Linked DNA regions of Methylocaldum szegediense. The protein of the gene in region 1 binds, or shares a complex with, the protein of each later gene. Links are inferred from orthologs where the notes say so. Each region holds a gene or a part of one and is shown on either strand. Other genes may lie near its edges. The genes, in order: smc and QEN43_RS04370.

Region 1 (4,394 bases):
GAGCGTTCTTGAGTTCGTCGCCCGCGAATAGGAACTCGCCTTTCGCGACCACGCTGAGCTGAATGATGAACGGCGCCCCCAAGGTGGTGGTCCCATTCGGTTTTTTCGAGGCGTCATGCGCTTGGTCGATTCTGTCTTCCGCCAGATCGGGGTCGTCGGTAAACCGTCGCTCGTTTCGATTTAGAACACGAACGCTTTCGGCTTCGTCGTCGTTGTAATCGGGCAGTTCCTCATCGATCGAAGGGTCGAAGTCGAGTTCGTCGAACGCGACCCGCCTTTGCAGAAAGTCCAGGATCTTTTGCTTGTATCGTCCCCAGATATAAATGCTGGCGATGACGATGATGCCGATGACCAGCAGGATCAAACGTACGGTATCTCTATCCATCCCCTTTCCTCGAATGCCCTTGACCCGCCCGGAAACAAGGAGGCGGCCGAGCGCCACTTTTTGTACGGAAAATCGGCCCCTGCGGCACAGGAACAATTAGGCCGCTGATCCCGCCGACATTTCAACCGCCGCATCGATGTCGACAGCGACGATGCGGGACACGCCGGGTTCTTTCATGGTGACACCGGCCAAATGCTGGGCGATTTCCATCGTCGCTTTGTTATGCGAAATGAAAAGGAATTGTACCTTTTCGGACATTTCTTTGACCAATTGACTAAACCGACCGACATTGGCGTCGTCCAGCGGAGCATCCACTTCGTCGAGCAGGCAAAACGGCGCTGGGTTCAGTTCGAAGATGGCGAACACCAGGGCGACCGCCGTGAGCGCCTTTTCGCCTCCCGAAAGGAGGTGGATCGAGGTGTTGCGCTTGCCGGGAGGCCGCGCCATGATGCTGACGCCGGTTTCCAGCAGATCACGCTCGGTGAGGTCCAGGGATGCCTGGCCTCCGCCGAACAGTTTGGGAAACATTCGCTGTAGGCCCGCGTTAATCCGGTCGAAGGTATCCTTGAAACGAGCCCGGCATTCCCTGTCGATCTTTTCGATGGCTTCTCTCAAGGTAGCCAGCGAGTCGGTCAGATCTTGGTGCTGTTGATCGAGAAACTTCATGCGTTCCGCCTGGGCTTGGTATTCTTCCATTGCGGTCAGATTGACGGCGCCCAGCCTGACGATTTCTTCTCCGAGCTCGGTGACACGTTTCTGCCAGATCTTTTCGTCTGCGTCTTCGGGCAATCCGGCCAAAACCGCCTCCGGCTCCGCGCCCAGTTCGTCGAATTGTTCCTGCACGGTCTGCCGACGCACCTCGTTGGCCTGAAGCGCGAGCTTGGTCTGATCGAGGCGCTGTTTGAGATCGTCCAAGGCCCTTTGGTTGTGGATGCGGGATTCGTCGATGCGGCGCATCTCGGTCTCCAATTCGCCGGCGCGCTTGCGCAAATCCGACAGCGTCCGCTCCACCTCGACGCGCTGTTCCTGTAGTTCTTCCAATCGGGCTTGTTCGTCTTCGACCGGCATCTCGGCCTCGCTCATCTGCGCGCTGACGGTTTCGAGCCTTCCCAGGGACTGCTCGTACTGCTGCTGCGCCCGCTCCAGATGTTTTCGGGTCAGGCCTTCGGCGGATTTCAGGGTTTCGAGCCGAGTTTTGAGTTGGTGTACACACTCGCGCGCCAATTTCAGAGCGGCATCGGCCTTACTGAGATTGGTTTCCAGCTCGTCCCTTCGGGCGGCGTAGTCGGCCACTTTCGGTTCCAAATCGGCAAGCCGCTCTTCGGCCTCCAGCAAGGCGGTCTTAGCTTCGGCGGTTTCTTCGACGGTCTGGGACTGATGCTCTTCCAGATCGTCCAACTCGTATTCGAGCTGCCGGAGACGCTTTGTGGCCTGTTCGCAGCGCGCCGTGGCGGCGCTCAAGTCGGCCTTGAGACGAGCTTGTTCGACGCTCAAGGAACGCTCCTCGGTTTGCATTCGCTCGTACTCGTGTTCGGCGTCTTTTACGGCTTGATCGGCCTGAGCGAGGTCTTGTTCCAGCAACCGGTTTTTTTCCAGCAGGCTATCGCGTCGCGCTTTGAGTTCCCGCAACTCGCGCTCCCGCTTGATCATTCCGGCCTTGCCGTCTTCGGGTTTTTGGATCGCCAGCCAGCCTCGGCCTATGCGGATTCCGTCCGGTGTCACGACCGATTCGTGATCCGCTAGCTTTTCGCTCAGCGTTTTGGCGGACGCCAGATCTTGGGCGCAGTACACGGTACCGAGCAGCGGAGCGAGCTCCCAAGGCGATTGCACCTGGCCGATAAGTTTCTGCTCGGCCGGTGTTTTGCTCGCATTAGGGGAGCGGGTTTCGAAAAAGCTTAGCGATTCGCCGGGCAGGCCGCTCAAATGTGGCCAATAATCTGCCGAACTCTCGACGCAAAGGGCTTCGAGATAACTGCCGAGGACGCTTTCCACCGCCGTTTCCCAGCCGGGGCGAACCTCCAGGTATTCGGCCAGGCGCCCAGCCCCGTCAAGGCCGCGTTCTGCCAACCAGGACTTAAGTGCGGCGCGGTCCTTGCCCATCGCGTGCTGCTGCAGCGTTTCGAGCGAACTGATCTTGCCCTGGAGGGCGTGCAACTCCGCGCGGTTGGCGTTCAGTTCGTCGTGGCAGGACTTGGCCCTTTGGCGTTCGTGACGGATTCGATCGGTCAGGATTTGGAGCTGCTCGTGCAGCGCCGCGCGTTCGGCTTCGAGTTCCGCGAGAGCCTGCTGCAGCCCTTCGAGCCCCTCGGCTTGCAGCGTGTCTTCGAGTTCATCGCGCTCGCGCTCCAGCCGCTCCCGTCGGGACTGGAGTTGGCGCTCTTGTTGCTCCAGTTGCTTAAGTCGCGTTTTCTGGATCTCGGCTTGGCTTTTGTAGCGATTGATCTCGCCGCTTAAGGATTCGAACGCCTGACGCAGGTTCTTAAGCGCCCTGTCTGCGTCATCCCGGTATTGGATCGCTTCGGTTTCGGCGGACAAGGCTTGTTCGAGTTCGAGTTCGACTGCCGCGAGCTCTTCACGTATGGCCTCGAGCTGATGTCTATCGTTTTCCAGGTCATGAAGGGCTTGCTCTTTCTCGTTATGGAGCCGGGTTTGTTCCAGACGCAGCGTCTCGCGCGTCTTTTGGGCGTGCTTGATCGTCTGGTCGAGACGGCTGATTTCAGCGCCCAGCTCGTAATAGCGCCCTTGATGCTCGGCAATCTGATGTTGCAGCGCTTCATGCCGCTCCCGGTGCTGGTCCAGGGACTCGCTCAGGCTATTGCCCTCGCTGACCAACTGTTTGAACAATTGTTCGGCGGCGGCCAGGGACTTCCGATATTCATTCAGGCGCTCGTCGTAATTGCGCCAGCGGATCGCCAGCAGTTGCTCCTTGTAACGCCGTTCCTCCTGCTTGAGAGCCGAATATTTTTCCGCTTTTTTTGCCTGACGCCGGAGATTCTCCAATTGTTTCGCTACCTCGTCGCGCAAATCCTGCAGCCGATCGAGATTTTCCTGGGTATGGCGCATGCGGAGTTCGGTCTCGTGGCGTCGTTCCTTGTACTTCGAGATGCCCGCGGCTTCTTCGATGATCTCGCGCAGTTCGTCTGGTTTAGCTTCGACCAGCCGGGAGATGGTGCCTTGCTCGATGATGGCGTAGCTGCGCGAGCCGAGGCCGGTGCCGAGGAAAAGGTCGGTGATGTCCTTGCGGCGGCAGCGGGTGCCGTTCAAAAGGTAAGTCGACTGTCCATCCCGTGTGACCTGGCGCTTAATGGAGATTTCGCGGTATTTGGCGAACTCGCCGGGCGCCTTGCCTTCGCTGTTGTCGAAGATCAGTTCCACCGAGGCGAGCCCCACCGGCTTGCGCGTGCTGGAGCCGTTGAAGATGACGTCGGCCATCGTATCGCCGCGAAGATGCTTGGCCGAGGATTCGCCCATCACCCAGCGTACGGCGTCGATGATGTTGGATTTGCCGCAGCCGTTCGGCCCGACGATGCCCACGAGATTGCCGGGGAGCGGAATCGATGTGGGATCGACGAAGGACTTGAAGCCCGCGAGTTTGATCTTCTCCAGCCGCATTAGAGGGTTCAGACGAGTTTCGCTGTTCGGGACGGCATCGGAAAAAACGCGATGGGTGCGATGGCGGGCAAGTCCGTTGATCTGGTCTGTAATGGAACCGGGCGCTATTATAAACGACTAAGTCCATCGGCGGGATTTCGTAAGGTATTGACGTTCCGCCGTTCCGCAGCAAGGTTCATCCCCGAAACTCTTGACCGTTCCCATGCCATCCGCACCTAGCAAAGACCTCGAAACCTTCGATAATCCGCATCCCGGCCGCGATTACACGATCCGCATCGAGATACCGGAATTCACCTGCCTGTGCCCCAAGACCGGACAGCCGGATTTCGCCACCATTCTGATCGAGTACGTGCCGAAGCAATCCTGCGTGGAGCTCAAATCACTCAAGCTATACATC
Region 2 (3,313 bases), 1.6 Mb from region 1 along the record:
ACGCCCTCTATAGTAAACTATCAAAATGGCTCAATACTTTCAGATTCATCCGGATAATCCGCAGCCCCGGCTGATCCGCCGGAGCGTCGAGATCATTCGCCAGGGGGGCGTCATCGTTTATCCTACCGATTCCTCCTACGCCTTCGGCTGCCAAATGGACAATAAGTCAGGGCTGGACCGCATCCGCCAAATTCGTCAGTTGGAGGAGGATCATCATTTTACCCTGGTGTGCCGCGATCTCTCGCAGATATCCACTTTCGCAAAGATCAACAACGAAGCCTTCCGGCTCATCAAATCGCTGACGCCGGGGCCATATACCTTCATTCTCAAAGCGACCCGCGAGACGCCGCGTCGCCTGCAGCATGCCAAGCGCAAGACCATCGGAATCCGCTTGCCGGACAACCCGATCACGCTGGCACTGATGGCGGAGTTGAACGAGCCTTTGTTCAGTTCGACCCTGATCCTCCCCGGCGAAGAGGATGCCATGAGCGATCCGGAAGACATTCGCGACCGCCTCGAGAAAGAAGTGGATTTGATTATCGACGCCGGAATCGTTCCCTATACCCCGACCACGATTGTCGGCTTCATGGAAGACACGCCTGAGATCGTCCGGCAGGGATCGGGTGTCGTCCCTTCGCTTCAATAACCTCCGTTCACTGGCTCAAGAATTGTACCAATGGAAGAACTGACTTTTGTTCAACGCGTCGCTGTCTGGATTCTCCCGGTTCTGTTCGCCATCACCGTGCATGAAGTGGCCCACGGTTGGGTCGCCAGAATGCTCGGCGACAACACGGCAGCGCGGCTAGGCCGGCTATCCTTGAATCCCTTGCATCATATCGATCCGGTCGGTACCTTGCTGGTGCCGGGCGTCCTGTTGGCGCTGGGTGGGTTTATCTTTGGTTGGGCCAAACCCGTTCCCGTGGATTTCGGCAAGTTGCGCAACCCGAAGCGGGACATGGCATTAGTTGCCATCGCGGGACCCGCCGCGAATTTTTTGATGGCCATCGCCTGGGCACTTGTCGCCCGTTTGGCTAGCTTTATCGATTTCGACTATGTGTCGGTGCCTCTGGGGCTTATGGGTATTGCCGGCATCGTGATCAATATCGTGCTGATGCTCTTGAACCTGCTGCCGATTCCGCCGCTAGACGGCGGGCGAATCGCGACGAGTTTCTTGCCACCTAAGCTGGCCATCAAATTCAGTCAGATCGAGCCCTACGGTTTCTTCATTCTGCTGGCACTGATCGCGACCGGCGGGTTGTCCATGATTCTGGGTTTTCCGATCTATGCCATGCAGCGCTTGCTGTTCGGTTTCGCCGGCCTGTAAATGACCGATCTCGCGGAGCCAGGAAATTCTGCCGTCGACGGCACGGAGCAAGAAACGCAGCAGAGCAGTTCGCAAGAGGTTGATACGGAAGGAATGGCTGTCGAGCCGGTGGCTATAGTCAACGGCACGCCTCTGACCGAATTGCCCGAAGACCTTTACATCCCGCCCGATGCGTTGGAAGTATTCCTCGAGACTTTTGAAGGCCCGCTCGACCTTCTGCTGTATTTGATCCGCCGCCAGAACCTTTCCATCGTGGACATTCCCATCGCCGATATCACGCGTCAGTACATGGGCTACATCGAGATGATGAGCGAGCTCCGTATCGAGCTTGCCGCCGAATACCTGCTGATGGCGGCGATTCTGGCCGAAATCAAATCGCGCATGCTGTTGCCGCGCCCAGCGAACCCGGAACAGGAAGAGGAGGATCCTCGCGCCGAATTGGTACGTCGGCTCCAGGAGTACGAGCGCTACAAGCATGCGGCCCAAGAGCTCGACGCCTTGCCGCGCTGCGAGCGCGATGTTTTCGAAGCTTCGGCGGATACGAGCGCTATCCAGGTAAAAAAGGTTTATCCGGAAGTGGACTTAAAGGAAGTTCTCCTGGCTTTTCAGGACGTACTGCGGCGCGCCGAACGACTTACGCATCATCATATCCAGCGCGAGCCTCTATCGGTTCGTGAACGCATGGCGAGCATATTAGCCCGCTTGCAGACCCAGTTGCTGGTTCCATTCCCTAGCCTGTTTGAACGAAGGGAGGGGCGGCAAGGCGCTGTCGTTTCCTTGCTCGCCATACTCGAGCTCAGCAAAGAACGCTTGATCGAGATCATCCAGGAGGAACCCTTGGGCGAGTTACTGGTAAAGCCGTTGACAGCGTCCAGTATCGATTGACGTGGAACTGAAAGCGATTATCGAGGCGGCGCTGTTGGCCGCCGGCAGACCCTTGTCCTTGGTCGACTTGGAAAGCCTGTTCGCCGAACACGAACGGCCGGAACAGGGGGAAATCCTTGCGGCACTGGCGGACTTGGCGGAGGATTGCCGCGGTCGGCCCATCGAACTGAAGCAGGTGGCGAGCGGATACCGGCTCCAAGTGCGAGCGGATTTCTCGCCTTGGGTTTCTCGCTTGTTCGAAGAGCGCCCCGGTCGTTATTCGCGCGCCTTCCTGGAAACGCTCGCGATCATCGCTTACCGTCAGCCGGTCACGCGCGGCGAGATCGAGGATATTCGAGGTGTCACCGTCAGCTCGAGTATCGTTCGGGCATTGCAAGACCGGGGATGGATACAGGTCGTGGGACACAAGGAGGTGCCGGGGCGTCCGGCACTGCTCGGCACGACCAAGCAATTCCTAGACTATTTCAACCTGAAGAGTCTCGACGAACTCCCGCCGCTTCGGGAATTTCTAGATGATATGGCGCTGCAGGCGGTGCCGAAAGACCAGCCAATAATCGAAGATGCGGATCACCAATCAACGTAGTAGAACTAAGGCGCCTACGGATAAACGCTCGTCCTGGGATGACGCCGGTGAGCGGATTCAAAAAGTTCTTGCTCGGTTGGGCTTGGGATCGCGCCGGGAGATCGAGGAATGGATCAAAGCTGGCCGAATCGCGATAAACGGCAAACCGGCCGAACGTGGGGATCGTTACCGCAAGGGCGACCGTGTCACCGTCAACGGCCGTCCAATCGATATCGCCAAGCGCTCCGAAGCGCCCACCCGCGTGCTCATTTATCACAAGCCGATCGGGGAGGTAGTCAGCCGCCGCGATCCGGAGGGGCGCCCGGTGATCTTTACCCGGTTGCCTAAGCCCATGACGGGGCGTTGGATTGCCGTCGGCCGTCTCGACATCAACACGCAAGGTCTGCTGTTGGTCACCAATAACGGCGAACTCGCCAATCGTCTGATGCACCCGTCGCAGGAAATCGAGCGCGAGTATGCGGTTCGGGTTCTTGGCCCCGTCAACGACGAGATGTTGACGCGGCTATCGAACGGTGTCTTGC

What was found.
Region 2: the proteins of smc (region 1) and QEN43_RS04370 are in contact, whole or in part, in a crystal structure (PDB 3ZGX), measured with the Bacillus subtilis proteins. The link is inferred for Methylocaldum szegediense from one-to-one orthologs.

What each region holds. Positions count from the first base shown.
Region 1 is NZ_OX458333.1:2,648,418-2,652,811, reverse strand. What follows is about bases 282-4,362. They hold smc (chromosome segregation protein SMC), read right to left. Parts: upstream 3,998-4,362; coding sequence 482-3,997; downstream 282-481. Other genes in these bases: queF (preQ(1) synthase), read left to right, coding at 4,200-4,362; QEN43_RS11215 (cell division protein ZipA C-terminal FtsZ-binding domain-containing protein), read right to left, coding at 282-385. Also shown: more of QEN43_RS11215, read right to left, coding at 1-281; more of queF, read left to right, coding at 4,363-4,394. UniProt on the Bacillus subtilis protein: Required for chromosome condensation and partitioning.
Region 2 is NZ_OX458333.1:1,031,446-1,034,758, forward strand. The notes cover bases 314-3,313. They hold QEN43_RS04370 (segregation and condensation protein A), read left to right. Parts: upstream 314-1,417; coding sequence 1,418-2,209; downstream 2,210-3,313. Other genes in these bases: QEN43_RS04360 (L-threonylcarbamoyladenylate synthase), read left to right, coding at 314-646; QEN43_RS04365 (site-2 protease family protein), read left to right, coding at 677-1,324; scpB (SMC-Scp complex subunit ScpB), read left to right, coding at 2,211-2,792; rluB (23S rRNA pseudouridine(2605) synthase RluB), read left to right, coding at 2,770-3,313. Outside these bases: more of QEN43_RS04360, read left to right, coding at 26-313. UniProt on the Bacillus subtilis protein: Participates in chromosomal partition during cell division. May act via the formation of a condensin-like complex containing Smc and ScpB that pull DNA away from mid-cell into both cell halves.